DNA from 2 places in the Cupriavidus alkaliphilus genome. Region 2 is predicted to be linked to the other one. Evidence: riboswitches for the same ligand, from Rfam matches in the RefSeq annotation. Region 2 holds a riboswitch; the other holds the start of a gene.
What was found. Region 2 has a riboswitch for glycine ahead of FHX60_RS18745 (D-amino acid dehydrogenase). Riboswitches for the same ligand answer to the same signal wherever they lie in the genome.
Positions count from the first base shown of each region.

Region 1: linked by a shared signal. The riboswitch ahead of gcvT (glycine cleavage system aminomethyltransferase GcvT) and the one ahead of FHX60_RS18745 (D-amino acid dehydrogenase) in region 2 are both predicted to bind glycine.

Region 1 is NZ_JACHWE010000010.1:36,501-52,281, reverse strand. It holds gene FHX60_RS25160 (ABC transporter substrate-binding protein) at 1-905, shown strand, start outside; gene FHX60_RS25155 (UvrD-helicase domain-containing protein) at 929-3,034, opposite strand; gene FHX60_RS25150 (YMGG-like glycine zipper-containing protein) at 3,307-3,534, shown strand; glycine riboswitch at 3,611-3,698, shown strand; glycine riboswitch at 3,720-3,843, shown strand; gene gcvT (glycine cleavage system aminomethyltransferase GcvT) at 3,939-5,066, shown strand; gene gcvH (glycine cleavage system protein GcvH) at 5,166-5,546, shown strand; gene gcvP (aminomethyl-transferring glycine dehydrogenase) at 5,647-8,589, shown strand; gene FHX60_RS25130 (L-serine ammonia-lyase) at 8,683-10,059, shown strand; gene FHX60_RS25125 (MBL fold metallo-hydrolase) at 10,115-10,852, shown strand; gene FHX60_RS25120 (OsmC family protein) at 10,881-11,354, shown strand; gene FHX60_RS25115 (alpha/beta hydrolase) at 11,374-12,231, shown strand; gene FHX60_RS25110 (glycine zipper family protein) at 12,368-12,859, shown strand; gene FHX60_RS25105 (YbdK family carboxylate-amine ligase) at 12,884-13,999, opposite strand; gene FHX60_RS25100 (cation:proton antiporter) at 13,999-15,225, opposite strand; gene FHX60_RS25095 (tetratricopeptide repeat protein) at 15,392-15,781, opposite strand, start outside.
Region 2 is NZ_JACHWE010000005.1:243,065-258,845, reverse strand. It holds gene FHX60_RS18800 (DUF802 domain-containing protein) at 1-2,532, shown strand, start outside; gene FHX60_RS18795 (OmpA family protein) at 2,529-3,176, shown strand; gene FHX60_RS18790 (DUF2894 domain-containing protein) at 3,169-3,840, shown strand; gene FHX60_RS18785 (amidohydrolase family protein) at 3,873-4,727, opposite strand; gene FHX60_RS18780 (GntR family transcriptional regulator) at 4,834-5,583, shown strand; gene FHX60_RS18775 (tripartite tricarboxylate transporter substrate binding protein) at 5,610-6,590, shown strand; gene FHX60_RS18770 (Bug family tripartite tricarboxylate transporter substrate binding protein) at 6,673-7,662, shown strand; gene FHX60_RS18765 (DUF3597 domain-containing protein) at 7,883-8,344, shown strand; gene FHX60_RS18760 (TlpA family protein disulfide reductase) at 8,388-8,909, opposite strand; gene FHX60_RS18755 (sialidase family protein) at 8,906-10,132, opposite strand; gene FHX60_RS18750 (TonB-dependent receptor) at 10,158-12,434, opposite strand; glycine riboswitch at 12,671-12,769, shown strand; glycine riboswitch at 12,770-12,889, shown strand; gene FHX60_RS18745 (D-amino acid dehydrogenase) at 12,947-14,215, shown strand; gene FHX60_RS18740 (DUF1484 family protein) at 14,602-14,787, shown strand; gene FHX60_RS18735 (sigma factor) at 15,025-15,375, shown strand; gene FHX60_RS18730 (NrsF family protein) at 15,499-15,750, shown strand.

The sequences.
Region 1 (15,781 bases), on a different contig from region 2:
CCAAGGTCATGTTCGACGCGGTCAACGCCACCGGCGGCCCGGTGCGGATCCAGCATGTGGTGCGCGACGCGGACCCGGATCCGCGCCGCGCGCTGGCGCAGGCGGTGTCGCTGGTCGATACCGAGCATGCGGGGCTGCTGTTCGGCCCCGGCGACCGGCTGCTGCCCGTGCTGGCGTCATCGACCGAACTGGCCCGGCGCGGCATGCAGATCGTCGCGCCGCTGTCAGGGCTGGCGCTGTCCGCCGACAATGTCTGGTTCACGCGGGCCGACTACCAGGCCGAACTGGACGCGGCCGCGCAACAGTTGCGCGGCTACGGGCTGACGCACATCGCGCTGGCCGTGGCGCCGGACTTTGCGGTGTCGTCGCTGGCCCGGCTGGAAGCGCAAACCGGCACCCGCGCGGTGTTGCTCGAAGGCAGCGGCGATGCCGCGGCGCGGCGCATCGCGGCATCGCGCCCGGGCGCGGTGATCGTCGCGGGCGACACCCTGGCCTATGCCGAACTGGGCCGGGCGCTTGCGGCGCAAGGTTGGTATGGCTTCCTGGTCGGCCTGTCCGCGGTCAGCGCCAATGCCGCGCGCGAGATCCTGGGCCGCGGCTACGCCGGCGGGCTGGTGCTGACCCAGGTCGCGCCCGGGCCGCAGCAGGCAACGTTGCGGGTGGTGAAGGAACATGTGGCGCGCATGAAGCAGTACCTGGACGAGCCGCCGTCGCCGGCGACGCTGGCCGGCTATATCGGCGCCGCCTGGCTGGCGCGGGCGCTGCAGGGCCTGCGCCCGGGCGGCCCGGCGGAACTGCGGCGCGCGCTGCAGAGCCGCGTCGATGTGGGCGACTTCACGCTCGACTTCACGCGCGGGCAGCGCGGCTCGCAGTACGTCACGCTGGCGGTGTCGGGCGCACGGTAGCGACGCGATAGCGCCGCAGCGGCTCAGCCGGCGGCCGCCTTGCCGCCATTGCCGCCATTCCCGAGCAGCGCCTTGAGCGCGCCGAGGCGGTCCTTGGGACTCATCGCCGGAGTCGCGTCGACCGGCGCGGGCGCCTCTTCGAGCTTCATCTCGCCGATAAAGCGCGAGGGCTGGCACGAGTAGGTCTCGCGCGCGCGCTTGCGCTTCTTGCACCAGCTGACATGCAGGCTGCGCTGCGCGCGTGTAATGCCCACGTACATCAGGCGCCGCTCCTCCTCGATCTTCTCGTCGCTCATGTCCTCGTCCTCGCGGCAATGGGGCAGGATGCCCTCCTCCACGCCGACCAGGAACACATGCGGATACTCCAGCCCCTTGGACGCATGCAGCGTGGACAGCCGCACCGCGTCGGGATCTTCCTCGCGGCCCTCGAGCATGCTCATCAGCGCCACGGTCTGGGTCAGTTCCAGCAGGTTCTTGCCGTCGCTGCCGAAGCCGTCGGCGGTGTCGAAGCCGGTCGCCTCCCCGCCGTCCGCGCCTTCGGGCTTGGTGCCCTTGCGCTTGAGCCAGTCGAGGAATTCCAGGGTATTGGTCCAGCGCGACTGCGCCTGCCGCTCGTCGAAGCTGTCGTACAGGTAGGCCTCGTAGTGGATGCCGGCCATCAGGTCGTCGAGCACCTCGGTGGCCGGGTCCTTCGCCGCGCGGTCGGCCAGCCGCACCATCGATTCGCAGAACACGCGCAGCGGTTCCAGCTGGCGCGGCTGCAGCTTGCCCTCGATGCCGCCCATCATCGCCGCCTCGAACAGCGAAACCTTGGCCTGGCCGGCGAACGTGCCCAGCACTTCCAGCGTGGTGTTGCCGACGCCGCGGCGCGGCGTGGTGATGGCGCGGATAAAGGCGGGATCGTCGTCGGGATTGGCGATCAGGCGCAGGTAGGCGCAGATGTCCTTGATCTCGGCCTTGTCGAAGAAGCTCTGGCCGCCCGACAGCACGTAGGGGATGCGCTCGCGCCGCAGGATCTGCTCGAACAGCCGCGCCTGGTGGTTGCCGCGGTACAGGATGGCGTAGTCGCGGAACTGCGCGCGGCGCTCGAACTTGTGCGCCGACAGGCGGAACACCACCGACTCGGCCTCGTGCTCCTCGTCGTTCATCGGGTGGATGGCGATCGGGTCGCCCATGCCGTGCTCGCTCCACAGCTTCTTGTCGAACAGCTTGGGATTGTTGGCGATGACGGCGTTGGCCGCTTCCAGGATGCGCACGGTGGAGCGGTAGTTCTGCTCCAGCTTGATCACCTTCAGGTCCGGGAAGTCGGTCTGCAGCCCGCGCAGGTTGTCCAGCGTGGCGCCGCGCCAGCCATAGATGGCCTGGTCGTCGTCGCCCACCGCGGTGAAGGCCGGCGCGCGCAGGTGCGAGCCGCCGGCGAGCAGCTTGAGCAGCTGGTACTGGCAGGCGTTGGTGTCCTGGTATTCGTCGACCAGGAAGTAGCGCAACCGGTTCTGCCACTTGAGTTGTACCGCTTCATTGCGCGCGAACAGTTCCGCCGGCAGGCGGATCAAATCGTCGAAATCCACCGCCTGGTAAGCGTTCAGCGTGGCGACGTAGTTGCGGTAGACCAGCGCGGCCTGGTGCTCGTCTGCATTGGCGGCCTGCGCGATCGCGGCCTCGGGGTCGACCATGCCGTTCTTCCACAGCGAGATGGTGCTTTGCACGCCGCGGATCAGCTTTTTGTCGGTGGTGCCCAGCTGCTCCTGGATTAGGCCGAAGCAGTCGTCCGAATCCATGATCGAGAACTGCGGCTTCAGGCCGACGTGCTCGGCTTCCATGCGCAGGATCTGCACCCCCAGCGAGTGGAAGGTACAGACCGTCAGCTGCTTGAGCGGGATGCGCTTGCCCTCGCGCGTAGTCTTGCCTTCCATCAGCTTGCCGATGCGCTCCTGCATTTCCTTGGCCGCCTTGTTGGTAAACGTGACGGCGGCGATATGGCGCGGCTCGAAGCCCTTGTCCTCGATCAGATGCGCGATCTTCTGCGTGATCACCCGGGTCTTGCCGGAGCCCGCGCCGGCCAGCACCAGGCAAGGCCCGTCCAGGTAGCGGACGGCTTCGGATTGGGCGGGGTTCAGGCCATGGGTCATGCGGGGCGGGCGTTCGGGGGCGGCGGCGGAATCGGCGGAAGACGGCGGGCTTTGCCAGCGCCCCGGCAATGGAGGGCGGCAAAGCTGGCGATGTTAACACGCTCGCCGCGGCGGGTCAGTCAGCGCCATGCGCAACCGCAGGCCCGGCTGTGTCATCGGCGTAACACTTCGTAAAGAACGGAGCCAATGGCATAACGCGACACTCTAACCAGTGTGTCCCCCGGTCCGCCGGATCGCTTGGGCATGCACAAATCATCACATCGGAGCCAACAATGAAAACCATGCAAACTTTGACCAAGGTGACCCTGATCGGCATGACGGTCGCGGCCTTTGCCGGTTGCGCGGACATGACCCCGAAACAACGTAACACCGCCATCGGCGCCGGTGCCGGCGCGGTGGGCGGCGCCGTCCTGACCGACGGCAGCGCGCTGGGTACGCTGGGTGGCGCGGCCGTTGGCGGCGTGATCGGCAACGTCGTCACCGACGACAAGAAGAAGTAAGGCCACACCGCGCAGCGGTAGGTACGGCGGGCCTCTGCCGTGGTTTGACAAAGGCCGGGGCCTCCCGTACATTGCGCGCATCCGACCGGGAGAGCGCGCATCGCCTGCGCCGCCGAAGGGGTATCACCCGAAAACTCTCAGGCACCACGGACCGGTCGGATCGGCATGCAACATGCACACGATGCATGCCGCACTCTGGAGAGCGGCACCCGCCATTCGTGGCGAGCGTGCCCACCGAAGGGGCGCGCGAGGAAGGGATCATGGGATCCGCCTCGTAATCTCTCAGGTATCGAGGACAGAGGGGTCATCCGCCGCAGCGGATCGCTTGCCATCTTGGCGTAGCGAAGGTTGCGGCGGATGACCCTTTTTTGTTTTCGCCAACCGAGACTGCCCCCGAGGATTCCATGACGCTCCAGGCCACGCCCCTCAACGCTATCCACCGCGCCCTCGGCGCCCGCATGGTCGACTTCGGCGGCTGGGACATGCCGGTCAACTATGGCTCGCAGATTGAAGAGCACAACGCCGTGCGCAGCGACGCCGGCATGTTCGACGTCTCGCACATGTGCGTGGTCGATCTCGCCGGTGCCAATACCCGCAGCTTCCTGCGCGGCCTGCTGGCCAACAACGTCGACAAGCTGCAGACCCCCGGCAAGGCACTCTATTCCTGCATGCTCGACGAAAACGGCGGTGTCATCGATGACCTGATCGTCTATTTCTTCGCCGAGGACCGTTTCCGCCTGGTGGTCAACGCCGGCACCGCGGTGGGCGATATCGACTGGATCCGCGCCCGCAACGACGCCACCGGCAGCGGCGTGACCATCACGCCGCGCCGCGAGGACGTTGCGCCCGCGGGCGTGCAGCCGCTGGCGATCGTCGCGGTGCAAGGGCCCAACGCCCGCGCCAAGGTGTGGAGCACCTTCCCGTCGACCCAGCCTTCCGATGCGCTCAAGCCGTTCAACGCCGTGGTGGTGCAGGACCCCGCCCTCGGCGAAGTGATGGTGGCGCGCACCGGCTACACCGGCGAAGACGGCTTCGAGCTGGTGGTGCCGGCCGCCAGCGTCGCCGGGCTGTGGGAAAAACTGAATGCCGCGGGCGTGCGCCCGGCCGGCCTGGGCGCGCGCGACACGCTGCGCCTGGAAGCCGGCATGAACCTGTACGGCCAGGACATGGATATCAAGGTCTCGCCGCTGGACGCGGGCCTGGCGTGGACCGTCGACCTGCAGAGCGAGCGCGACTTCACCGGCAAGGCGGCGCTGGCTGCGGCCGGTTCGCGCCAGCAGTTCCTCGGCCTGATCCTGCGTGACAAAGGCGGCGTGCTGCGCGCCCATCAGAAGGTCATCACCCCAGCCGGTGACGGTGAAATCACCAGCGGCACCTTCAGCCCCTCGCTGTCGCAATCGATCGCTTTCGCGCGCCTGCCCCACGGCGTGAACGTGGGCGACACCGTGCAGGTCGAGATCCGCGACCGCAAACTCAACGCGACTGTGGTTAAACTGCCGTTTGTGCGTCATGGCAAGGCACTCGTGAGCTAAGGGAAAGCCCCGCTCACCAACGGTCGCCCTCGCCTGCCGGCAGCGTTGCCGGGCAGGCATCACCCAAACAAGAAACAGATCTGAATCCGGAGAACCTTCATGAATTTCCCCGCTGACCTCAAGTACACCGAGTCGCATGAGTGGGTGCGCGTCGAAGCCGATGGCACGCTCACCATCGGCATCACCGACCACGCCCAGGACGCGCTGGGCGACATCGTCTTCCTGGAACTGCCCGAGGTGGGCAAGTCGGTCGGTGCCGGCGACGCGCTGGCCGTGGTGGAATCGGTGAAGGCCGCGTCCGACATCTACGCACCCGTGGCCGGCGAAGTGATCGCCGTCAACGAAGCCGCCACCGCGGCGCCGGAAAGCGTCAACGCCGACGCCTTCGATGCGTGGCTGTTCAAGCTCAAGCCGGCCAACGGCGACGACGTCAACGGCCTGATGTCGGCCGACGCCTACAAGGCCAGCGTCGGCGCCTGATCGCCCGCCGGTCCCGCGCCAAGGGACCGGCACCCCGCATTCGCGGCGCCGCGGCACGGCTGACCACCTGCCGCCGGCGCCCCCCACGAGGTTCTTGCCCATGAACGCCCCGCTGCCCACCCCGCTGTCCATGAACGCCGCCCAAGCAAACCGGCCCACGCTGGCCGAACTGGAGGCGCGCGACGCCTTCGCCGCCCGCCATATCGGCCCCGATACCCCCGAACAGCAGCACATGCTGAAGGTGCTCGGCTATGACAGCCGCGCCGCGCTGATCGACGCCGTCATCCCCGCCGCCATCCGCCGCCGCGACGGCATGCCGATGGGCGAGTTCACCGAGCCGCTGAGCGAAGAGGCCGCACTGGCGAAACTGCGCGCGCTGGCAGGCAAGAACAAGGTCCTGAAAAGCTTTATCGGCCAGGGCTACTTCAATACCATCACGCCCGGCGTCATCCTGCGCAATATCTTCGAGAACCCGGCCTGGTACACCGCCTACACGCCCTACCAGCCCGAGATCTCGCAGGGCCGGCTGGAAGCGATGCTGAATTTCCAGCAGATGGTCACCGACCTGACCGGGCTGGATATCGCCAATGCGTCGATGCTCGACGAAGGCACCGCCGCGGCCGAGGCGATGACGCTGCTGCAGCGCGTGAACAAGCACGACTCGACTATCTTCTTCGTCGCCGACGACGTGCTGCCGCAGACGCTGGAAGTGATACGCACGCGCGCGCTGCCGCTGGGCATCGAGGTCAAGGTCGGCCCCGCGGCCGACGCTGCCACCGCGGGCGCCTTCGGCGTGCTGCTGCAGTACCCCGGCGTGAACGGCGACATCAATGACTACCGCGCCATCGCCGACGCCGTGCACGCCGCCGGCGGCCTGGTGGTCGCCGCCGCCGACCTGCTGGCGCTGACGCTGGTCGCCGCGCCCGGCGAATGGGGCGCCGACGTGGCGGTGGGCAACTCGCAGCGCTTCGGCGTGCCGCTGGGCTTCGGCGGCCCGCACGCCGGCTACATGGCGGTGAAGGATGCGTTCAAGCGCTCGATGCCGGGCCGCCTGGTCGGCGTCACCATCGACGCGCAGGGCAACAAGGCCTACCGCCTGGCGCTGCAGACGCGCGAGCAGCATATCCGCCGCGAGAAGGCGACCTCCAATATCTGCACCGCGCAGGTGCTGCTGGCGGTGATGGCGTCGATGTACGCGGTCTACCACGGCCCGCAGGGCCTGAAGCGCATCGCGCAGCGCGTGCATCGCCTGACCGCGACGCTGGCCGCCGGGCTGCAGGCACTGGGCTTTGCGCGCACCAATGCCAGCTTCTTCGACACGCTGACGCTGGAAACCGGCTTCAACACCGATGCGATCCACGCCGCCGCGACCGCGCGCGGCATCAACCTGCGCCATGCCGGCGCCACCCGCGTCGGCATCTCGCTGGACGAGACCGCCACTCGCGCCGACGTGATCGCGCTGTGGGATATCTTTACCCAAGGCAAGCCGCTGCCCGCCGAGGTCGACTTCGACAAGCTCGAGGCCGCCGCGCAGGATGCCTTCCCGCCTGCGCTGGCGCGCACCAGCGCCTACCTGACGCACCCGGTGTTCAACACGCACCACGCCGAGCACGAGATGCTGCGCTACCTGCGCATGCTGGCCGACAAGGACCTGGCGCTGGACCGCACCATGATCCCGCTGGGCTCGTGCACGATGAAGCTGAACGCGACCAGCGAGATGATTCCGGTGACCTGGCCCGAGTTCAGCCAGATCCACCCGTTCGCGCCGCTGGACCAGACCGTCGGCTACCGCGAGATGATCGACCAGCTCGAGGCCATGCTGTGCGCCGCCACCGGCTATGCCGCGGTCAGCCTGCAGCCCAACGCCGGCTCGCAGGGCGAGTACGCGGGCCTGCTGATCATCCACGCCTACCACGCCAGCCGCGGCGAGAGCCATCGCGACATCTGCCTGATCCCGTCGTCGGCGCACGGCACCAACCCGGCCTCGGCACAGATGGCCGGCATGAAGGTGGTGGTGGTGGCCTGCGACGAGAACGGCAACGTCGACCTGGAAGACCTGGCGAAGAAAGCCGAGCAGCACAGCCAGAACCTCGCCGCGATCATGATCACCTACCCCTCCACGCACGGCGTGTTCGAGCAGGGCGTGCAGCAGATCTGCGAGATCGTGCACCGGCACGGCGGCCAGGTCTATGTGGACGGCGCCAACATGAACGCGATGGTCGGCACCGCCGCGCCCGGGCAGTTCGGCGGCGACGTGTCGCACCTGAACCTGCACAAGACCTTCTGCATCCCGCACGGCGGCGGCGGCCCGGGCGTCGGCCCGGTTGCGGTCGGCGCGCACCTGGCCGACTTCCTGCCCAACCAGGACAGCGTCGGCTATCGCCGCGACGAGCGCGGCATCGGCGGCGTGTCGGCGGCACCGTTCGGCTCGGCCAGCATCCTGCCGATCTCCTGGATGTATATCGCGATGATGGGCTCGGCCGGCCTGACCGCGGCCACCGAGAACGCGATCCTGGCCGCCAACTATGTCGCCAAGCGCCTGGCGCCGTACTACCCGGTGCTCTACACCGGCCAGCATGACCTGGTCGCGCACGAGTGCATCCTGGATCTGCGCCCGCTGCAGAAGGAAACCGGCATCAGCAACGAAGACGTGGCCAAGCGCCTGATGGACTACGGCTTCCACGCGCCGACCATGAGCTTCCCGGTGCCGGGCACGCTGATGATCGAGCCGACCGAGTCCGAGGCGCTGCATGAACTGGACCGCTTCATCGATGCCATGATCGCGATCCGCCAGGAGATCGGCCGGGTTGCCGACGGCACCTTCGACCGCGACGACAACCCGCTCAAGCACGCCCCGCACACCGCCGCGGTGGTCACCGCCAACGAGTGGCCCCACCAGTACACGCGCGAGGAAGCCGCCTACCCGGTGGCCTCGCTGCGCACGCAGAAGTACTGGCCGCCGGTCGGCCGCGCCGACAATGTGTACGGTGACCGCAACCTGTTCTGCGCCTGCGTGCCGGTCAGCGACTACGTGGTGGACTGAGCCGGCACCCCGGCCAGAAGCTAAGCTGTACTCAGGGCGCCGCGCAACGCGGCGCCCGCCGGCCTGGTCCGGCGTCAAAACTGGAGGCCGTCCGTGGCAGTCAGCGTATTCGATCTGTTCAAGGTGGGCATCGGCCCGTCCAGCTCGCACACCATGGGCCCGATGCGTGCGGCACTGATGTTCGCGCAGGGGCTGGAGCGCGACGGGCTGCTGCCGCAAGTCGGCAGCGTGCGGGTGGAGCTGTATGGCTCGCTCGGCGCCACCGGCAAGGGCCACGGCACCGACAAGGGCGTGATCCTCGGCCTGATGGGCGAGGCCCCCGACACCATCGATCCCGATTCCATCGACACGCGCCTGTCGGCCCTGCGCAAGACCCGCGAGCTGTCGCTGCTGGGTCGCCACCTCGTGCCCTTCGTCGAGAAGGAGCACATCGCCTTCTACCGGCGCGAGGCCATGGCCGAGCATCCCAACGGCATGAAGTTCCACGCCTTCGATGGCGGCGGCGCCACGCTGCGCGAGGCGCGCTACCTGTCGGTCGGTGGTGGCTTCGTGGTCACCGCGGGCGCGCCCAACACGCAGGTGCTCAACGCCGCGCAGCAGTTGCCACACCCGTACCGCAGCGGCAAGGAGCTGCTCGGGATGGCCAGCGCCAGCGGCAAGAGCATCGCCCGGCTGATGCTGGAAAACGAGCTCACCTGGCGCAGCGAGGCCGACGTGGTCAACGGCCTGCTGCATATCTGGGACGTGATGCAGGCCTGCGTGGCGCGCGGCTGCCGCACCGACGGCGAACTGCCGGGGCCGTTCAAGGTGAAGCGGCGCGCGCCCGAGCTGTACCGCAGCCTGACCGAGCGCGCCGAGCGCACCCTGTCCGATCCGCTCTCGGTGATGGACTGGGTCAACCTGTACGCCATTGCCGTCAATGAAGAGAACGCCGCCGGCGGGCGCGTGGTCACCGCGCCAACCAACGGCGCGGCCGGCATCATCCCCGCGGTACTGCACTACTACGATCGCTTCGTGCCTGGCGCCAACCGCGACGGCGTGGTCGACTTCCTGTTGACTGCCGGGGCGATCGGGCTGCTGTACAAGCTCAACGCGTCGATCTCCGGCGCCGAGGTCGGCTGCCAGGGCGAAGTCGGCGTGGCCTGCTCGATGGCGGCCGGCGCACTCGCCGCGGTCACCGGCGGCAGCCCGGCACAGGTGGAGAACGCCGCCGAGATCGGCATGGAGCACAACCTCGGCCTGACCTGCGACCCGGTCGGCGGGCTGGTGCAGATCCCGTGCATCGAACGCAACGCGATGGCGTCGGTCAAGGCCGTCAACGCGGCGCGCATGGCGCTGCGCGGCGACGGCACGCACTACGTGTCGCTCGATTCGGTGATCAAGACCATGCGCGAAACCGGCGCCGACATGAAGACCAAGTACAAGGAAACGGCGCGCGGTGGCCTGGCGGTGAATATCGTGGAGTGCTAGCGGCGGCACGGCGTATCATGGCGGCGTTCCCCGGCCAAACAACAAGAGGACGGCCATGCAGACCTTCCACCAGCTGTTCGACGAGACCTCGTCCACCTTCACCTACCTGCTGATCGACGCCGCCACCGGGGACGCGCTGCTGATCGATCCGGTCGACCACCAGCTGGAGCGTGACCTGCAACGGCTGCAAGCGACCGGGGCGCGCCTGGTGTGGGTGATCGAGACCCATGCCCATGCCGACCACATCACCTCGGCCGGCCACCTGGCCCTGCAGACCGGCGCGCATACCGCCGCGCCGTCCGGCTGCGACATCAAGCCCGCACACAAGCAGCTGATCGACGGCGATACCGTCGCCTTCGGCAAGCAGGTGCTGCGCGCCATCCATACGCCCGGGCACACCGCCGGCAGCATGAGCTACCTGTGGGAAGAAGCCACCGCCGACGGCATCGTGCGCCGCGTCTTCACCGGCGATGCGCTGCTGATCGACGGCTGCGGCCGCACCGATTTCCAGTCGGGCGACGCCGGCACGCTGTACGACAGCCTGACCCGCAAGCTGTTCGCGCTGCCCGACGATACGCTGGTCTATCCGGCCCATGATTACAAGGGCCGCACCGTCTCCACCATCGGCCATGAGCGCGCGCACAACAGCCGCGTCGCCGGCCGCACGCGCGAGCAGTTCGTCGAGATGATGCGCAACCTGAACCTGCCGCGCCCCAAGCTGATCGATGTCGCCGTGCCCGCCAACCAGCGCCTGGGCCTGCGCGACGGCGAAAGCGTGCCGCACGGCGCCTGAATTCCTTCCCAACCCCAGGAGTCCCTGCATGTCCACCTACACCGCTGAAGTCCTGTGGCAACGCGACGGACAGGATTTCGCCGGCAACCGCTACAGCCGCCGGCATCTGCTGCGCTTCGACGGCGGCGCCGAAGTGCCGGGCTCGTCGTCGCCCCATGTGGTGCCGCTGCCGATGTCCGACGCCAGCGCGGTCGACCCGGAAGAGATGTTCATCGCCTCGCTGTCCAGCTGCCACATGCTGTGGTTCCTGTCGCTGGCGGCAAAGCAGCGCCTGGTCGTCGACCGCTACCTGGACGCCGCCACCGGTGTGATGGAAAAGAACGCCGACGGGCGCATGGCGATGACGGTAGTGACGCTGCACCCGCAGGTCACGTTCGGCGGCGAGCATGAACCGACGCGCGAACAGCTCGATGCCCTGCACCACGCCGCGCACGAGGCCTGCTTTATCGCCAACTCGGTCACGACCGAGGTGCGCTGCGAACCGGTGTACGCCGGCGCCTAGCCGCCACGGACACACGGCCATGCCGGCCAGCGCGCCCGCCGCCGCCACGGCACCATCGGCGCCGCCACGGACGGCGCGGACGCGCCGGTGGGGGTGGCTGGCCGCGGCCGTGGCCGGGCTTGCCGCGATCGCCATGCTGCAGGACCACTTCCTCTATTTTCCCGAACGCGCGTCGGTCGACGACTTGGTCTCGTCCGGGCTGCGCGCCTGGCCGGGTCCGGATGATTTCCGCGGACTGGTGGCCGAGCCGCCCGGCCCGGTGCGGGCCACCGCCATGGTGTTTCACGGCAACGCCGGACATGCCGGGCATCGCGACTACTACGCCAGCGCGCTGGCGCCGCTGGGCATCCGCGTGATCCTGGCCGAGTATCCCGGGTACGGACCGCGCACGGGCACGCTGGGCGAGCGCAGCTTCGTCGCCGACGCGGAACGATCGATTGCGCTGGCGCGGCGCCAGTACGACGGGCCGCTGCTGCTGATCGGGGAATCGCTGGGGGCAGGCGTCGCGGCGGCCGCGGCGGCGCGCCAGCGCGAGCACGTTGCCGGGGTCCTGCTGATCACGCCGTGGGACAGGCTGTCCCATCTGGCCGCGCACCATTACCCCTGGCTGCCGGCAGGCTGGGTCCTGCGCGACCGCTACGACAGCGCCGCCAACCTCGCGGGCTTCGGGCGCCCGGTGATGGTGGCGGTGGCCGAACGCGACACCATCGTGCCGGCACGCTACGGCGAGGCGCTGCATGCGTCGCTGGGCGAACCGCGGCGGCTGACGGTGATCGAGGGGGCCGGCCACAACGACTGGATCCGGCACGTGGACCGGGCCTGGTGGCAGGACGCTACTGCGTTCCTGCTGGCCCCGCCTCCCACACAAACAAAATAACATCACGCCGCCAAAACGCTGATTTGACTTACCCCTGCGGGCCGCAAATACTGGCCTTCACAGAACGGGCTTGCCGCTTGCCCACCGGGCGGTGCGTTTAGCGCTTGCAGCGCCGACATCCTTGGGGGAACACCACATGAACCAACGCCTGCTTCGCAAGCCGTATCTCGCGCTCGGCGCGCTGGCCGCGGCCTGCACCCTGGTGCCGGCCCAGGCCATGGCGCAGAACAAGCCGGTGGCCTACCCGGCCAAGGGCCAGAGCCAGCAACAGCAGGCCAGCGACGACGGCGCGTGCTACAGCTGGGCCAAGCAGCAGAGCGGCGTGGATCCTGCCCAGGCGGCCAACGCGCCGCCGCCGGCCCAGGCGCAAGGTGGCCAGCGCGTGCGGGGCGCGGCGGGCGGCGCCGCCGCAGGGGCCGTGGCGGGTGCGATTGCGGGCGACGCCGGCAAGGGCGCGGCGATCGGCGCTGCAACGGGTACGGTCGCCGGCGGCATGCAGCACCGCCAATCGCGCCGTCAGGCAAATGCGGCCAACCAGCAGGCTGCAGCCAACACCAGCCAGGCGATGGGCTCGTATTACCAGGCCTGGGGTGCCTGCATGGAGGGGCGCGGCTACAGCGTCAAATAAGACAGCGGGCGGCCCGGTGCAGGCTCAGGAGGCCCACCGGTCACACGCCTTGCGCACGGTTTCGCGCTGGCTGCGCGCCTCCGCGTCGACCTGGCGCAGCCAGCGGGCATCGCCGTCGCGGCGCTCGGCCAGCGCGCGGATATTGGCCAGCGCCTCGAGCGAGCCGAGCGCCTCGGCATGTGGCACCAGTGCATCGCAGATCGACAGGATGTGGTCCGCGATCGGCATGCGGGTCAGTTCGTTGGGATGCACGTACTCGCCCTCCAGCCCGAAGCGGCAGGCCTGGAAGCGGTTGAAGGTGTACACCAGGTAGTCGTCTTCCTGCGGCATGAACGGGCGCGACAGCAGCAGGTAGCGCGCCAGCATCTGGATATACGCGGCGATATCGCAGGCACGCTGCACCGTCAGCGGCGTGTCCATCACCCGGACCTCGATGGTGCCGAACTCCGGCTTGGGACGGATATCCCAATAGAAGTCCTTCATGCTTTCGATCACGCCGGTGTTGCGCATCTTCTCGAAGTATGCGGTGAAGGCATCCCAAGTCAGCAGGAACGGCGCGCGCCCGCTCATCGGAAAGGCCGCGACCGAATTCAGCCGCGCCGACGCAAAACCGGTATCGACCCCCTGCACATACGGCGAAGACGCCGCCAGCGCGACGAAGTGCGGCACATAGCGGCCGATGGCGTGCAGCAGGAACAGCGATTCGTCGGCGCTGGGGCAGCCGATATGCACGTGCTGGCCGAACACGGTGAACTGCTTGGCCAGGTAGCCGTACAGCTCGGAGATGTACTGGTAGCGCGGCGAATCGGAGATGGTGCGGTCGGACCATTGCTGGAACGGATGCGTGCCGCCGCCGGCAATGCCCAGGTTCAGCGAGTGCGACGCCGCCACCATCAGGTCGCGCATCACGGTCAGCTCCTGCAGCGCCTGCTGGTAGCTGTGGCAGATGCCGGTGCTGATTTCGATCATCGACGGACTGATCTCGGGCTTGATGTCGCCGGCATGCTCGGCGCCCTTGAGCGCACGCAGCAGGTCGGGCGCGAACGGCGCCAGGTCATAGTCGTGCCGGTTGACCAGCTGCAGCTCCAGCTCGACGCCGAAGGTCAGCGCCTCGGATTGCTTGAACGGTTCGAGCGACATCAGCGCCCTCCTCCATTGGCCCGGATATCGACGCGGACTTCGCCTGCGTAGCGCAGCGCCCAGGCCGCGATCACGGGACCGAAAAGTTGTTCGATAGCCAGCGCGCACAGGATGATTGCTGCGAGCGGCTGCCCGGTGCCCGGGTAGAGGCGCGCCACGTCATGCATCAGCAGGTACGCCAGGCCCGACATCGGCGCCAGCGCCAGCCCCAGCGCCATGCACTGGCGCAGGCTCAGGCCGGAGAACGAACCCAGCGACACCACCCCGGCCAGCTTGGCAGCGTGGCGCAGCACCACCAGCGCGATGGCGTAGACGCCGCCCACGGCCCAGTCCTGCGCCGTCAGCGGCAGGCCCAGCGACACCACCATGACGATGATCAGCAGGCTGCCGGCGCTGCCGAAATGCGGCGGCCACACGTGCGGCTGGTTGTCCTGGTGCTTGAACACCACGCCTGCCAGCATCAGTGTCAGCGGCATCGACAATTTTAGTACCCGGGTCAGCGCCAGCGTGAACAGCACCAGGCCCACCAGCACCAGGAAACTGTAGTGGTCGTCGGCCGACATGCGGTCGTAGATGGCATGGCCAAGCTTGCCTACCACCCAGGCCAGCAGGCACGAGCCCACCAGCAGGTACAGCGGGTGCAGCAGCGCGGCGCCGAGGTTGCCGTATTCCGAATGCAGCCACCCGGTGGCGACCTGCACGATGGCGGCGGCATAGATGCTGTTGAGCGCGGCCATGGCCAGCAACCGCTCGGTGACCTGCCCGTCGGCGCGCAGCTCGTTCTTGAGCTGCAGCACGATGGTGGGCGAAGTGCTGACCGCGATGCCGCCGGCCAGGATGGCCACGCCGGGCGAGGCGCCGATCCACTGCAGCACCGCCGCCACCAGCCCCCAGGTCAGCAGGCTTTCGAAGGCACTGGTCAGCAGCAGCCAGCGGTTGGCGCGCAGCCAAGTCAGCGAAAGCCGGTGCCCGAGTTCGAACAAGGCCAGCGCCAGCGCCATATCGATCAGGATACGGGTCTGGTTGATCATGTTCTCGTCGACAATGCCGCGGCCCAGCATGCCGGCGCACAGCCCCGCCGCGGCGTAGCCGACGATGCGCGGGCAGCGCAGCCAGCGCCGGCTCAGCTCGCCCGCCAGGCCGGCGCCGACCAGGGCCAGTCCGACCCAGAAGAGGCCGCCAGGCGCGAGCGGGAGGCTAGGAAAAAGTTGGCTCAGTCCATTCATGGCGACATGGTAATGTAAGCACTTCACAATCCATGTCAGTGATTGTCCGACACCGCACCAAACGCGCGCCTTATTTCGGTCATCTTCACGTAAAAAACGCCATCTACGGATGGCGTTTTTTACATACCTTACATCTTCAGCCGTTTCCAGGGCCGCGAGAGACGTTTCAGACGCCCCACACCTTCCATACCGGGCGGGTGGCTTTCAACGCCGACTCGACCTGCCCATACAGGACGCGCGTGGCGCCCTGCGCGGCACCGCGAGCGCGCGCCTGGTCGAAGTAACCCAGCGCGGCTTCGCGCTGCCCCTGGCCGAGCGCCGACTGCACCGCGCGCAGGTACACCTCGGCGTCCCAGTCGTCACGCGCGGCGAAGGCCGCGACGAAGTCCGCCAGCGCCGCGTCGTGGCGGCGCGCGGCGTTGTGCACCAGCCCGCGCTGCACGCGCGGTCCGGCCTGGTCCTGCGGATCGCCCTCGGTCAGCGCCACCGCCCGCTCGAACAGCGGCAGCGCGCGCTCGGGCTCGCCCAGGTCGCGCCAGACCTGGCCGAAACGGTT
Region 2 (15,781 bases):
CTGGGCATGCTCGGCACGTTCCTCGGCATGGTGGCCACCTTGCGCGGCACCGGCATCGCGCTCGAAGGCGCCACCGACCTGCAGGCGATCCGCGCTTCGCTGGCGGCGCCGGTCAAGGGGCTGGGCTTTGCCTTCGGCACCTCGGTCGCGGGCGTTGCCACCTCGGCCATGCTGGGGCTGTTGTCCGCACTGTGCCGGCGCGAGCGCATCCAGGCCGCGCAGGCGCTCGATGCCCGCATCGCCACCACGCTGCGCAGCTATTCCCGCGGCCACCAGCGCGACGAAGCCTTGCGGCTGCTGCAGCGCCAGGCCGACGTGATGCCGGCGCTGGCCGAGCAGATGCAGGCCATGATGCATGCCATGGCACAGCAGAACGAGGCCCTGGCGGAACGCCTGGCGGCCAGCCAGGCCGCGTTCCATGCCAACACCGAAACCGTCTATGCGCGCCTGGCGTCATCGGTGGAGCAATCGCTGAAGGACAGTATTGCCGACAGCGCCCGCGCCGCGGGTGCCGCGATCCAGCCCGCGGTGGACGCGACCATGGCCGGCCTGGCCCGCGAAACCACGGCCCTGCGCGACACCGTCACGCAGGCGGTGCAACAGCATCTGGACAGTGTTTCGAGCCGGTTCGAGAACGCCACCGCCGGCGTCGCCGATACCTGGCAGCAGGCGCTCGCCGGCCATCAGCGCACCAGCGAGGCGCTGGCGGCGGACCTGCGCACTTCGCTCGATGGCTTCAGCCATACCTTCGGACAACGCTCGGCCAGCCTGCTGGACGGTGTCGCCATCCGCTTCGACGCCGTCGCGGCCAGCACCGCCGAAGCCTGGCGCGAGGCGCTGTCGCAACAGCAGCAGGCCGCCGAAAAGCTGGCCGGCGACAACCAGCAAGCGCTGGCCGCCGCCGCGGCAACGTTCGGCGATAACGCCGCGGCGCTGGTGCGCAACGTGGACGCCTCGCATGCCGGCCTGCAGGCACAGCTGGCCGCGCAGGACGCGCAGCGCCTGTCGGCCTGGGCCGACACGCTCGGCGGCATGACGGCCACCCTGCGCCAGCAGCTGGAACAACTGAACGCGCATACCGTCAGCCGCCACGACGAAATCAGCACCACGCTGGCGCAGAGCGTGCGCGAGATCTCGGCGCAGACGCAGGCGCATGCCAGCAGCACGCTGGCCGAGATCGACCGCCTGGTGCAGGCCGCTGCCGAGGCGCCGAAGGCCGCCGTCGCGCTGCAGGCCGAACTGGCGTCGCGCGATGAAGCGCGCTTTGCCGCATGGGCCGATACGCTTGGCAGCATCACGGCATCGCTGCGCCAGGAATGGCAGCAGCTGAACGCGCACACGCTCGCGCGCCAGGATGAAATCAGCGCGGCGCTGGCGCACAACGTACAGGAGATCTCGGCGCAGACGCAGGCGCATGCCAGCCGCACCCTCGCGGAAATCGACCGCCTGGTACAGGCCGCCTCGGAAGCGCCGAAGGCCGCGGTCGCGCTGCAGGCGGAACTGGCAGCGCGCGATGAAGCGCGCTTCGCCGGCTGGACCGAGACCCTCGGCAGCATCGCCGCGACGCTGCGCCAGCAATGGGAGCAGTCCAGCACGCATGCCGCCGCGCGCCAGCAGGAAGTCTGCGAGGCGCTGGCACAGACCGCGCGCGCGATCGCGACCGAAACGCAGGCGCACGCCAGCACCACCCTCGCCGAGATCGACCGCCTGGTCCAGGCCGCGGCCGAGGCACCGAAGGCCGCCACCGCCCTGCAGGCGGAACTTGTGGCGCAGGACGCGCAACGCCTGGCCGCCTGGACCGAAACGCTGGGCACCATGGCGGCTGCGCTGCGCGGCGAATGGGAACGGGCCAGCGCGCACGCCACCGCGCGCCAGCAAGAGATCTGCGAAACGCTGGCCGTCACCGCGCGCGACATGGCGGCGCAGGCCCAGGCCCAGGCCACCGGCACCGTCGCCGAAGTCTCGCGCCTGCTGCAGGCCGCGAGCGAAGCGCCCCGCGCCGCCGCCGAAGTCATTGCGCAGCTGCGCGAGAAGCTGACCGAGGGCATGGCGCGCGACCACGCCATGCTGGAAGAACGCAGCCGCATGATGGCAACGCTGGGCACGCTGCTTGACGCCGTCAACCACGCCTCCACCGAGCAGCGCACCGCCGTCGATACGCTGGTCGCCACCACCGCCGACCTGCTCGAGCGCGTCGGCACCCGCTTCACCGACAAGGTCGAGTCCGAGACCGGCAAGCTCACCGACGTCGCCGCGCAGGTCACCGGCAGCGCGGTCGAGGTGGCCAGCCTGGGCGAGGCCTTCGGCGTGGCGGTGCAGCTGTTCAGCGAATCCAACGGCAAGCTGATCGAGCATTTGCAGCGCATCGAGGCCGCGCTCGACAAGTCGATGACGCGCAGCGACGAGCAACTGGCCTACTACGTGGCGCAGGCGCGCGAGGTGGTGGACCTGAGCATGCTGTCGCAGAAGCAGATCCTGGAAGACCTGCAGCTGCGCGCAGCCCGGCCGGCGCCCAGCGCAGAGGCGGCATGAGAGAGGAACTCGACGCCGGCGTTGAGCCCACCGTGCCGGCCTGGGCGGTCTTCGGCGACCTGATGTCGGTGCTGCTGGGCGCGTTCGTGCTGGTGCTGCTGGGGGTCATCGGCGTGCAGATGGAGCTGTCGGCGCGGCTGGAAGCCGAGGTGAAACAGCGCCAGGAAGAAGCCCAGCGCCGAGAGACGCTGGAAAAGGCGCTGGCCGGCCCGCTCGCCGCCGGGCGCGTGACGCTGGTGAACGGGCGCATCGGCATCAGCGGCAGCGTGCTGTTCGCGCTGAATTCCGCCGAGCTGCAGCCCGAAGGCCGCGACCTGCTCAGGAGCCTGGCCCACCCGCTGTCGGCCTACCTGCGCAGCCGCGACGAGATCCTGATGGTCAGCGGCTTTACCGATGACCAGCAGGTGCGCGAGGGCAACCGGCGCTTTGCCGACAACTGGGAACTGTCGGCGCAGCGCGCTTTGACCGTAACCCGCACGCTGATCGATGCGGGCATCCCGCCGTCGTCGGTGTTCTCGGCCGCGTTCGGCTCGCAACAGCCGGTGACCCCCAATGCCGACGCCGCCGGCCGCGCCAAGAACCGGCGCGTGGAAATCTCGCCGGTGCCGCGCGTGACCACCGGCACGGTGAAGGCGCATGGCTGAGCTCGACGCGACGGCCGACGCCCGCGCGCAACTCGACGCCTGGCAGGCCAGCGGCGCCGACCGCGCCGACCCCGTGCGCTTTCGGCTGATGCAGGCACTGGCCGCCCGCGCGGCCGCACACGGCGGCGCGGCGCGGCCGTTGCTGGAGGCGCGCCTGCAGCAACTGGTCGCCGCCTATGCCGCCATCGTGCCGGGCAACGCCGACAACGCTGGCGAGACCACTTGCCAGCCGGCGCCAACGCCAGCCGTGAGCGCGCTGGGCGCACTGGTCCACGACCTCGCCGCGCGCGCCAGGCCCGCCATCGCGGCGGCTTCGAACGATGCCCGTCCGCCGTCGCCGGCACCGGCGCCAGCCATGGACACGCCGCTGGTCGACACCCTCGCCGACTACTTCCGCGAGACCTGGGCCCGGGTCAGCGTCGAGCAGCAGTTCCGCCAGTCGCTGGAGCGCGTGCCGGAGAACGCCGGACCGCTCAATACCGACCACCTCGTGCATCGCTCGCTGTCGCTGATGCGCGAGACCTCGCCGGAATACCTGAGGCATTTCCTGTCGTATGTCGAGGGCATGGCCTGGCTGGAGCAGTTGAGCGCGGCCGCGGCGGCGCAAAAGGAAGCGGCCCGCGCCGCCGCCAGGAAGAGTACGCGCGGCAAGGCTCGCAAATAGCAGCATGGCCGCGGCTCCAGCGCCGGCGGCCCTTACGCCTCTGGTTCATCCACCGCAAACCCGTACAACGCCGCGGCGTTGCGCCATCGCAGCGCCGCGGACAAAGCCGCGCCAGACTCCGCCTGCCACGCGGCGAGGCTGCGGCACTCATCCAGCCGGACCGGCGCCTCGTGGTTGGTCCAGGGCCAATCGCTACCCCACAGCAACCGGTCATCGCCTACGATGTCGCGCCATGCCTGCGCCAGCGCGGTCCAGTCGTGCGGCGATTCTTGCGGCGATGGCAGCCGGTATGGCGCGCTGATCTTCACCCACACCGGGCGGCGCGCGCGCACGGCCGTGGCGACCTCGAAGACTGCATCGGCAATGCCCGCGTGGCCAGGGCGGCCGAAGTGATCCAGCACCACCGGCGTGCCGGCATCGCCAAGGGCGGCATCAAGGCGCGCCAGCACCATGCCGCCGTCGCCATTGCGGGTATGGAGCTCGACGTGCCAGCCCAGCGCGTCGATCCTGCGGAACAGCCCGCGCCACGGTGCGGTGGCAATGCGCTGCCAGTCCGGATCGCCGTACAGGTTGAGGCGGATCCCACGCACGCCGGCGGCCTGCAGCGTTTCCAGCTGCGGATCGGCCACCGATGGCTCGACCACTGCCACGCCGCGCAGGCGCTCGGGCCGAGCCTGCAGCGCTGCCAGCAGCGCTGAGTTGTCAGTGCCCAGAAAACTGGTCTGCACCACCACCCCATACAGGTCGCCCAGGCCGCCGAGCGTTGCCCGCCATTCGTCCAGGCTGGCGGCATAGGCCGGCCGGTAGCGCACCGAAGCCGTGGCCACGCCGTTATCGAAGACGTGGAAATGGGTATCCACCAGCGGCGAAGCGCGCCTGCTCATCATCAAGCCTCCGTGGGGCGGGTATATCCGGATATGGCACCCAGACCCGCGTCAGTATTCTAGTCCTCTAGAGGACATAAGCATTCAATCAATTTAGCACGGCTTCGGCATGCCAGACAACGCACCGCTCCAGACCACCACCGCCACCGCGGGGCTGAGCCGATACGGCCAGATCGCGGCGGCACTGCAGGACCGGATCGTTTCCGGGGCCTGGACCCCGGGCAGTGCCATCCCGGCCGAAGGGGCGCTGGCCAAGGACTTCGGTATAGCGCTGGGCACCATCCGCCAGGCCATCGCCGTGCTGGTCCAGCAAGGCCTGCTCGAGCGCGTGCAGGGCAAGGGCACCTTCGTGCGCAAGGGGCTGAGCGGCGCCAGCCTGATGCGTTTCTTTCGCTTCGGCGGCGCCGATGGCGCGCCCGTGGTGCCCCGCTCTGAAATCCTGTCTTGCCGCGCCGTCCGGCTGGACAAGGCCATGGCCGCGCGCTTCGGGCTGGCAAGCGGCGCGCGCGGGCTGGCGATCTCGCGCCGCCGCTGGCTGGAAGAGACACCGCGGCTGCTGGAGTCGATCTGGCTGCCGCTGCCGCGCTGCGAAGCCCTGCAGCAACTTCCGCCGGCGCAGTGGGGCGACCTGCTCTACCCGCTGCTGGGGAGCGCCTGCGGCGTCACGGTCCATCGTGCCGTCGACGAGGTGACCTTCCGCACGCTGGCGACGGACGAGGCTGCGTTGCTGTCGCTGCCCGATGCGCATCCCTGCGCGGTAGTGACCCGGCACGCCTTCGACCTGGCCGGACATTGCATCGAATACCGCCTGACGCGCGGCGACGCCTTCGCCTTCCGCTATACCGCCGACGTCCGCTGACGGACCGTTGCCAAGGAGACAGACCCATGCACGCATGCCACGCGATTGCCGCCGCGGCCACCGCCATGATCGCCATCGCCACGCCGGCGCAGGCCGCCGACAACGCCGCGGGCTGGCCGGCACGTCCCATTACCATCGTGGTGACATACCCGCCGGGCGGCGGCGCTGACCTGATGGCACGGCTGATCGCGCCCGGCCTCGGGCGCGAACTGGGGCAGACCGTGGTGGTCGAGAACCGGCCTGGTGCCGGCGGGCAGATCGGCGCGGCCTATGTCGCCAAGGCCGCGCCCGACGGCTACACGCTGATGGTCGATGCCTCGTCCTATGCCGTCAATCCCAGCCTCTATCCGCGCCTGCCCTACGATCCGGACAAGGCGTTCCGGCCGCTCGGCGTGCTGGCGCGCTATCCCAACGTGCTGGTCGCCACCGCCAGCTTTCCGGCGGGGAAGGTCAGCGAAGTGGTGGCCATGGCCAGGCAGAAGCCGGGCTCGGTTGCCTTTGCGTCTTCGGGCAACGGATCGGCGCAGCATCTGGCCGGCGTGCTGTTCGAGCAGCGCGCCGGCGTCGACCTCCTGCACGTGCCCTACAAGGGCGGCGGCCCGGCCATGACCGACGTCATCGCCGGCCAGGTGCCGCTGTTCTTCGCCAACGTGGCCTCGAGCCTGCAGCACATCCAGGCCGGCAAGCTCAAGCCGCTGGCCGTGACCAGCCCGTCGCGCACCCCCGCGCTGCCGGCGGTGCCGACCATGCAGGAAGCCGGCGTGGCCAGCTACGAGGTCTATGAATGGAACGCGGCCTTCGTCCCCGCCGCGACACCGGAGCCGGTCGCCGCGAAGCTTGCCGACGCGCTGCAGAAGGTCATGACCAGCGCCGAGATCCGGCAGCGCGTGGCCGAGCTTGGTGGCGAAGTCGTGGCGGCACCGCCGGCACATGCGCGACAGTTCATCGTGGGCCAGGCACGGCTATGGGCCAAGGTGATCCGCGACGGCAACATCCGGCCCGAATAACAACCCAGTCGCCCCTATCGCCCCTATCGCCCTTGCCGCGCCACGGCGCGGCTACCGCAACCGCAAACCGCAGGAGACAAGCATGACCGCAGCCAACCCTTTCCGCCGCCAACTGCTGAAGGCCAGCGCCGCGCTGGGCGCGTGCGCGCTGGCGCCCACGCTCGCGCGCGCCCAGGCCTGGCCCGCCAAGCCAGTCCGGCTGGTAGTACCGTTCGCGCCTGGCGGCAGCTCAGAGATCGTCGCGCGCTCGACCGCGGCGGAGCTGACCAAGCTGCTCGGCGTATCCGTATTCGTCGAGAACAAGCCGGGTGCCGCCGGCAATATCGCGATGGGCGAAGTCGCGCGCGCCGATGACAACCACACGCTGATCCTCGGCCATATCGGCACGCTGGCGGTCAACCCGTTCATCTTCCCGAAGCTGCCGTACGACCCGGTCAAGGACTTCCGCGCGATCTCGCTGCTGTCCAAGGTGCCGAGCCTGTACGTGGTCCATCCCGACGTGCCCGCGAAGAACCTGAAGGAATTCGTGGCGCTCGCCAAGAGCAAGCCCGGCAAGCTCAACTATGGTTCGGCCGGCAACGGCAGTGCCGGCCACCTGGCCTTCGAATACCTGAAGGCCGCCGCCGGCACCTTCATCACCCATGTGCCATACCGCGGCAGCGGCCCGCAGATCACCGACCTGCTGTCCGGCCGGCTGGACGCCGCCGCGGTCGGCGCGCCCGCCATCCTCCAGTTCATCAAGGCCGGCAAGGTGCGCTGCATCGCCACCGGCACCACCCAGCGCATCGCGCAGTTGCCCGATGTGCCCACGGTGGCGGAGCAAGGCTATCCCGGCTTCGAGATGACGCAGTGGTATGGCCTGCTGGCGCCGGCATCGCTGCCCCAGGCTGCCGCCGACAAGCTGGCCGACGCCACCATGAAAGCCGTGAAGAGCCAGAGCTCGGTCGAGCGCCTGAGCGCGGACGCGGCCATCGTGGTGGGCGGCACGCCGGCGGAATTCTCGCGCTTCATCGCGCAGGAGCAGCAGCGCTGGAAGCCGATCATTGCGCGGGCCGGTATCAAGCCGGACTGATATCGGCCACCATTTCCCGGCGCCCCACGGCTTCTCCTGGCTGCAACGGAGCAAAGGACACGGCACTTGGCCGATGCCGGCGGCCGTCGGGTGGAAGCCGAACGCGCTACATGCACCATTTACAAACGATGCGGCTTACGGGCGCCGCAGCAACGCGCCGCGACGGTGGCCCGGAACCTGCAAGGGCTTGCTGCCCCGTTCCACCCTTCAGGAGCCCGCCATGAGCATCTTCAAGGACATCCTCAACAAGCTGCTGGGCAAGGACAAGCCCGCGGCCACCACCACCGCGACCACCACCAGCACCCCACCCGCCGCCGGAACGCCGACGGCCGGCACTGCACCCACCGCCGGCACCGGCGCGGCGCCCGCGGGCAACGTCCAGGGCACCACCGGTACGCCGGCCGGGGCGCAAGCCACGCCGCTGTCGGGCGTCGATGTCGAGGCCATCATGGACCGGATGGTGCAGCAGAGCGGACAGACGCTGAACTGGCGCACGTCCATCGTCGATACGATGAAGGCGCTCGGGATCGACAGCAGCCTGGAACACCGCAAGGAACTGGCGCGCGAGCTGCACTACACCGGCGACATGAACGATTCCGCGGCGATGAACGTGTGGCTGCACAAGCGCCTGATGCAGGAGTTGGCCGCCAACGGCGGCAAGCTGCCGAAGGAACTGTCCTGAGCGATGCAGTGGAAGGCGGCGCCGGGCCGGCGCCGCGGCGGTCTCAGCCCGCGATGCCGGCCCAGCGCAGGTGCTTCGCCCAGTCGCCCTCGCTGATCACGCCAGACACGCCCTGGCGCTGGCCGTCGGCGCGATAGAAGTAGGTGCGCGGCATTTCACCCATCCAGTCCGGGTCGACCGCATAGCGCAGCCGCTCTTGCGGCTCGTGCCCGAACACCCACGCGTTGCGCGACAGCCTGACGCGATCGAGCACCTGTTGCACTTGCGGTGAGGCCTCGGCCCTGTCGGTCGCCAGCGTGACGACACGCAGGTCCGGATGCCGCGCCCGCAGCTTGCCGAGCGCGTCGAAGTTGCGCTTGCAATAGACGCAATCCAGCGACCACATCACCAGCACGAAAGGCTTGCCCTGCTGGCTGGCGGCGATGCGCGCGGCGCTGGCGGATTCGAACACCGCGATGCGGTCGGCAGCCTGGCCGGCGGCATTGGCGGTGCCGAGCATCAGCGCGCATGCGGTCACGGTGGCAGCGGCGGCGGCCGCAAGCCGTTGGCGGCGCGATCGCATCATGCACCCTCCTGGCCGAGCGCGAAGACCTGGAAGCCTTCGGCCTCGGTGCGCCACAGCACGTAGGCGCGGCCGGCGTGCTGCAGCAAGTGGGGCTGGTCAGAGTCGCGTTCGGTGCCGGCCAGCTTGCGCGTCTGCCAGGTCTTGCCGCCATCGCGCGAGAGCATGGCGGAAAGCCGCGTCTGCTGGCCGTCGAACGACTTCCACACCACCGCGATGTCGTTGTCGTTCAGCGCGACGATATCGGCATGCTGCGCACGCGGGTCATCGAGCGGGCGTTGCGCCTGCAGCTTGCCGTCGCGCCAGCGCCCCACCGCCACCGTCGGCTTGCCTGCGCGCACGCTGAACCAGACCATGTGCAGCGTGCCATCCGGCGCCACCGAAGCGCCGGGGCCGTGGTGCGGGCAGGCGTCGATGCGCCAGTCGTCGAAGGTGGCGCGTTGCATCGGCGTGGCCTTGCCGTCGGCGCCCAGCAGCGCCAGCGCGTGGTCGCGCGCGTTGGGCGGAAACACATGGCGCCACAGCGCCAGCATCCTGCCGTCGGGCGTGGGCGTCAGCGCGATGCGGCAGCATTCGCACGACTGGTCGGCAATCTTGTAGTCGCCCTGGAAGCTCTTGCCGTGGTCGGCCGATACGGCGTAGTAGATCGCGGCGCCGGCATACGGCTGCTTGCGCGCCTGCGCGGCGGCCACGTCGCGTTTGTCGATCCAGCTGACAAAGACGCGCCCGGCCGGATCCACCGCGATGGCGTCGAAGCGGTGCGCGATCTGGTCGCGGTTGGCATGCACCGTCAGCGGTTCGGCAAAGGTCTTGCCACCGTCGGTGGAGCGCGCAAAGCGGATAAAGCCGGTCCATGGCTTGGGCAGCGGCTGGGTCCAGGTGACGTAGACCTGCCCGTCGGGTCCGGTGGCCACCTTGGGGCGGCTTTCATGATCGGCGGCGACGGGCTCCGGCGTGGCGTTGACATGCCGCGCCGTGCTGAAGGTGCGACCATAGTCCGTCGACGCGCGCACGGCAACATGCTGGCCGTCCTTGTAGGCGATCCACAGCTTGCCGTCGCGGTCGAAGGCGGCGCCGGTACCCAGCTCGCTCGTTTTCGGCCTTTCCTGGCCGCCCTGGCCGCCGTGGCCGGCGTGCGCCTGCGCGGCCGCGACCACCGGCGCCAGCGTGGCGCAGGCGACCAGTGCGGCAGCGAGCAGGCGGACAGCGCGGCGGGCGCCAGGCAGGAATGGGGTCAGCGTGTTCACTGGCTCAGAAGGAAAGTTTGGCCTCGGCGTAGAACGTCCGGCCCGGGTACGGGTGGTAGACGTAATAGCGCTGGTCGGTGAGGTTGTCGATGCCAAGCCCGAGCCGCACATTGCGCGCGGGCTTGTAGGTCACCTTGACGTCGAAGGTCAGGAAGCTGCTGGTGCCGCCGAAGGTGTCGGGGTTGGTGTCCGAATTGTCGAGCGTATTGTACTGCCGGCCCGAATAGGTCATCGCCAGCGTGCCGGCCCACGCCGGCGTAAAGCGATAGGTGCCCGCGAGGTTGGCGCGCCACTTCGGGATGCGGTAGAAATACTTGCCCACCGAGGCCGGATTGTTGGCGTTCTCCAGCGTCTTCGAATGGTTGTAGGCGCCGCTGGCCGACAAGTCGAAGCCGCGCACCAGCACGTCGCGCCCGTCATAGGCGAGCTCGATGCCACGCGTGCGCACCCGGTCCACGTTCTGGAAGCTGGTGACGGTCGGGAATACCGTGGTGTTGGTCTGGCTGACCAGCGCATCGCGGATATCGTCCTCGTACAGCGAGACCCGGAAATTCGACGCCTCCACCGTGCGTTCGAAGGTCAGGTCCTTCGAGAACGATCGTTCCGGCCGCAGGTTGGGATCGTTGTTGATCAGCGCCGTGCCGGTGATACGGCCCTGGAACAGCTCGCTGACCGTCGGATAGCGATAGGCCTGGCCCAGCGACAGCCGGCCCAGCCAGTCCTGCCCGAACGCCTTCTCCAGCGCCAGCTTGGGCGACCAGTTGGATTCGCTGCGCACCGGATAGCCGATGTCCACGCCAGGCTGGCTGCGGCTGCCGTCATAGGCGCGCCAGTGCTCGTAGCGCAAGCCCGGGATCAGCTTCCAGTCCTCGGCGAAGTACCAGGCGTCCTGCGCGTAGAGCGCCTGGGTCTCGGTCTTGCCGGTGAAGGCATTGTTGAACGCGGTGATGGTGGCCGCGCGCCAGTCCGAGGTGTTGTAGGTGGTGTTGCTCAGCCGGTAGTTGTCATAGTGGTAGCCGAACGTGACCCAGTGCCCGCCCTGCAGGCGCTGCGGGCGGTAGTCGGCCTTCAGGTCGAGCGTGCGCCAGCCGGTGCCGTCGCCATAGGTGACCGTGCCCGGCCCATTGCCGACGGCGTTGGCGCTGCGGCTCACGTCCTTGCTGACATCGAACAGCGACGCCACGCCGGAAAAATTCCAGCCGGTCTGGTTGCGCGTGCGCAGCGACAGGCCGTAGAGCCAGCGCGCATCCTCGCCATTGCCGGGCGCAAAGGCGTTGGCCGGAATCACGTACTGGTAGCCGCCGATGTTCACCGGTCCGCCCGACACGACGTTGCCATTGGCATCGCGCAGGTAGCTGCCGGTGGTGTTGGAGCGGTCCTGCTGCCAGTAGGCGGCGGTGAACTGCGCCTGCAGCGTGCTGGTGATGTCGTAGCCGAGCTTGAGCTTGAGCTGGTCCTGGACGGTGTGCGTGACGCCCTCGCTGTTCACGCCCATCACCACGCGGTCGCGCCCGCTCTGGTCCCGGTCCAAATAAGCGCCGGAAACCGGCGTGTCCGCCGCGCCCGCGGGCCGCGTCGAGCGCGACGCGGTATAGAAGCTCAGCGGCTGGCTCTTGCTGTCCTGCCGGTCCACGCTGACCAGCCAAGAGAACGCGCCGACGCGGTCGCCCACATAGGCGTTGGCATGCACCCCGTTGAAGTTATCGTGGGTGCCGTACAGGTTGAAGCGCTGGGTGAACCACTGCACGCTGGCGTCGCCCTCGAACTTCTCCGGCGTGCGCGTGGTGATCAGCACCGTCGCGCCCAGCGAATTGCCGGGATACAGCGCCGAATACGGGCCGTACAGCACGTCCATGCGCTCGATCTCGGCGGCATTGACCAGCGACCAGCGCGGCGGAAAGCTGAAGTCCGAGCCCAGCAGGTTGGACAGCAGCAGGCCGTCCGCATAGACCAGCCCCCGCGCCGACTGGCGCGAACTGGTGCTGCGCACCGAGATGATCGAATTCATATCGCCGATAAAGCGCTTGCGCACGGCGAGGTTGGGCGCGTATTTGAGGGCGTCTTCCGTATTGACCACGTTGAAGTCGGCCATGCGGGCACTGCGGATGCCGTAGGCCGGCGACGGCGTGTTGGGCGGGATCGCCGGCGTCTCGCCGCGTTCGGGGCTGGCCGATACCACCACCTCCTGCAGCGGCGCGGGCGCCTCCACCGCCTGCGCGGCGGCCACGGCGGGGCCCATCAGCACTGCCGAAACGGCCAGCGCAATGCGATTCTTCTTCACTGGAAAACCTTGTTGTCGTCTTTTTTTGGCTCGCTGTCCTGCGCAGCATGAGGCGCACCTCCCGCGCCTCCGCCGCACCTCCGCCACACGTCCGAGATAGCGAGCGCTGACATTTTATGGGCCGAGGGCAGCCGCGCCGATGCGACATAGCGACGCGGGCCGCCGGCAATATCAGCGTTAACCCGTATACCCAATACACGGCCATGTCACTACATTGCCCCGACTGGCCTCCAGCCAGCGTGATGCAGGGAGAGACTGTCGCGGCGCCCGCCGCGCACGGCGCCGAAGGAGCAACCGCCCCGGAAACTCTCAGGCAAAAGGACCGGCATCACCCGTCAGTGCACTCTGAAGAATGCCGGACGCCATCGTCCGCCCGGCATACCGAAGGAGCAAGCGTGCCCGCCCCCCGCGGCGAGGCGTCGTGAATCTCTCAGGTCCAGAACAGAGGGGGCGTCCTCCACGCATATTGCGTGCGGACTCCTACCCTTCGACGTTCCTGGATCCTGCAGATCATGAAGACAATCGCTGTCATCGGCGGTGGCATCACCGGTGTCACCACGGCCTACGCGCTGGCCCGGCGCGGATTCTCCGTCACCCTGTTCGAACGGCACCGCTATGCCGCCATGGAGACCTCGTTCGCCAACGGCGGACAGCTCTCCGCCTCCAACGCCGAGGTCTGGACCCACTGGTCCACCATCGTCAAAGGGATGAAGTGGATGCTGCGCAACGATGCGCCGCTGCTGGTCAATCCCCGGCCCAGCTGGCACAAGCTGTCGTGGTTCGCCGAGTTCATCGCGTCGATTCCCCACTACCGCCGCAACACCATCGAAACCGCACGCCTTGCCATCGCCGCGCGCGAGCACCTGTTTGCGTGGGCGGCGCAGGAAGGCATCGACTTCGACCTGAAGCGCGCCGGCATCCTCCATATCTATCGCGACCGCGCCGGCTTCGAGCATGCCGGCCGGGTCTCCGCGCTGCTGGCGCAAGGCGGCCTGGAGCGGCGCGCGGTGACGCCGCAGGAGATGCGCGCGATCGAGCCGACGCTGGCGGGTTCCTACTACGGCGGCTACTTCACCGAGAGCGATGCCACCGGCGACATCCACAAGTTCACCAGCGGCCTGGCCGCCGCCGCCGCACGCCTGGGCGTGCGCTGCCTGTATGGCCAGGACGTGCGCGCGGTCAAGACCGACGGCCGGCGCGCCACCATCACCGTGCAGGATGGCAACGACAGCACCAGTTCCACCTTCGACGGCGCCGTGATCTGCGCCGGCACCGCCAGCCGCGCACTGGCCGCCGCGCTGGGCGACCGCGTCAACATCTATCCGGTCAAGGGCTATTCGATCACGGTCAACCTGACCGATGAAGCCAGCCGCGCCGCGGCACCGGTGGTCAGCCTGCTCGACGACGAAACCAAGCTGGTCACCAGCCGCCTGGGCGACGACCGCTTCCGCGTTGCCGGCACCGCCGAGTTCAACGGCACCAACCGCGATATCCGCGCCGACCGCATCCGCCCGCTGGTGGACTGGGTGCAGCAGTGCTTCCCGGGCGTCAGCACGCGCAGCGTGGTGCCATGGGCCGGACTGCGGCCGATGATGCCCGACATGCTGCCGCGCGTAGGACGCGGACGCGCGGCCTGCATCTTCTACAACACCGGCCACGGGCACCTGGGGTGGACTTTGTCGGCGGTGACGGCGGACATGGTGGCGGGGATTGTGGACCAGGCACTGGGAAGCGCCCCGGCGATGGTGCCTGGCGCGGCCCTGACGCCGGTGCGGGCCTGATGCTGCGGAGGTGAAGGGCTCAGCCCGCACGCGCATTTTCAAGAGTCAGCGATTTCTGAATCCGTTGCCCGGATCCAAACTTCGCGCGCCCCTGGAAATGCGACATCTCTCATCGATTCCCCGGTACCGACAAGAAATACTGGTGGCGTCATCGGACCAACCGATGATCGGGTGTGGAAAGCCCGGATGTGTGAGGTGGACATGCGTTGCGCTTGTAGCGGGCAACGCCTGTGTGTTCGCACGAACCAAGCTGGCTCCCTGGCGGGCCGGGCGAGGCGGCCGCAAGGCTGACCGGTTCCCCACCTCAGACCGGCTTTCCACCCTCGCCGTCTGGCCCGCCGCCCTCATGTGGAAATGAGTGGCGCGCTTTTACTAGTGGGGAATCAATGACAATGATCGATGAAATCACCAACGAATGTCTTCAGCAGGTTCGCGCAGGAATCGAAGGGGTTCTCGTACTCCTGGATCACGAAAGCGAACGCTCGGAGGGCTGCTTTAGTGCGCTGTGCCTGCTTGGCATGGTGAAGATGCAGCTTGATGGGCTGATGGTTGAAAGAGAACGGTTGCAATAGCGGCTCGCGAGGTGTGACGGTGACGCTGCGCTGTCACACCTCGGCCTGCGGGAATCGAAAACTGGTACACCGCCTGCAATCCAGCCGCCACCGCGACCGCATGGAACACATGGCGACTTTCAGGCAGCCGGCTCCCGCCCGGCGCACCAACGCGCGGACGCCACGCACGTTCCGCCTGATCCTGAACCCTCGCACGAGCCGGCATGCCGCCCGGACGGCACGCCGGACTGGTCGGCCATGATGGCCCGCGCACAGGCAGGAGACCGCGCGGCGTACCGGCGCCTGCTCGAAGGCATCACCCCGTTCATCCGGGCGCTGGCCGCACGCCAGGTCCGCAATCCAGGCGACATCGAGGACATCGTGCAGGATGTGCTGCGCACGATCCACACCGTGCGCCGCACCTACGACCCGGCACGCCCGTTCGGCCCGTGGCTGGTGGCCATCGCCCGCCGGCGCATTATCGACTGTGTGCGCTGGCTGGCACGCACCAGTGCGCGCGAAACACCCTTCGACACGGAATCGGAAACCATTGCCGCCCCCCGCTGCGAACCTCAAGGAAACGGCACTGGACGCGCGGGCAGTGCGTGACGCGGCGGACAGTCTGCCTGCCGGACAGCGCGAGGCGCTGCGCATGCTGAAACTGGAGGAAATGTCATTGAAAGAGCGGAAGGCATCTCCCCCGGCGAAACCGCGCGCTGCTTCGCCACGCTGGTGGCGGTCAGCACGCCGCTGGCCATTGCCTTGACGGCCATGCTGCGCCATGTGGCGCGCCTCTCGCCAACGCCGGTGGCGATGTATGCGGGCCTTGCCGTTGCCGCGATGGCGGCAGCGGGCCGGCTGTCCATTCATCCGCTGGATGCCAGCGCGCTGGTCTTGTTGTGGAACCTGGGGGTCGCGCTGCTGTTCGTTGGTGCAGGTAGTCTGGTTGGATATCGACCGTTCGGGCGGATGGCGGGACATTGAGGTGGCACGGCGGCAGCTCGGCAGACGAGGC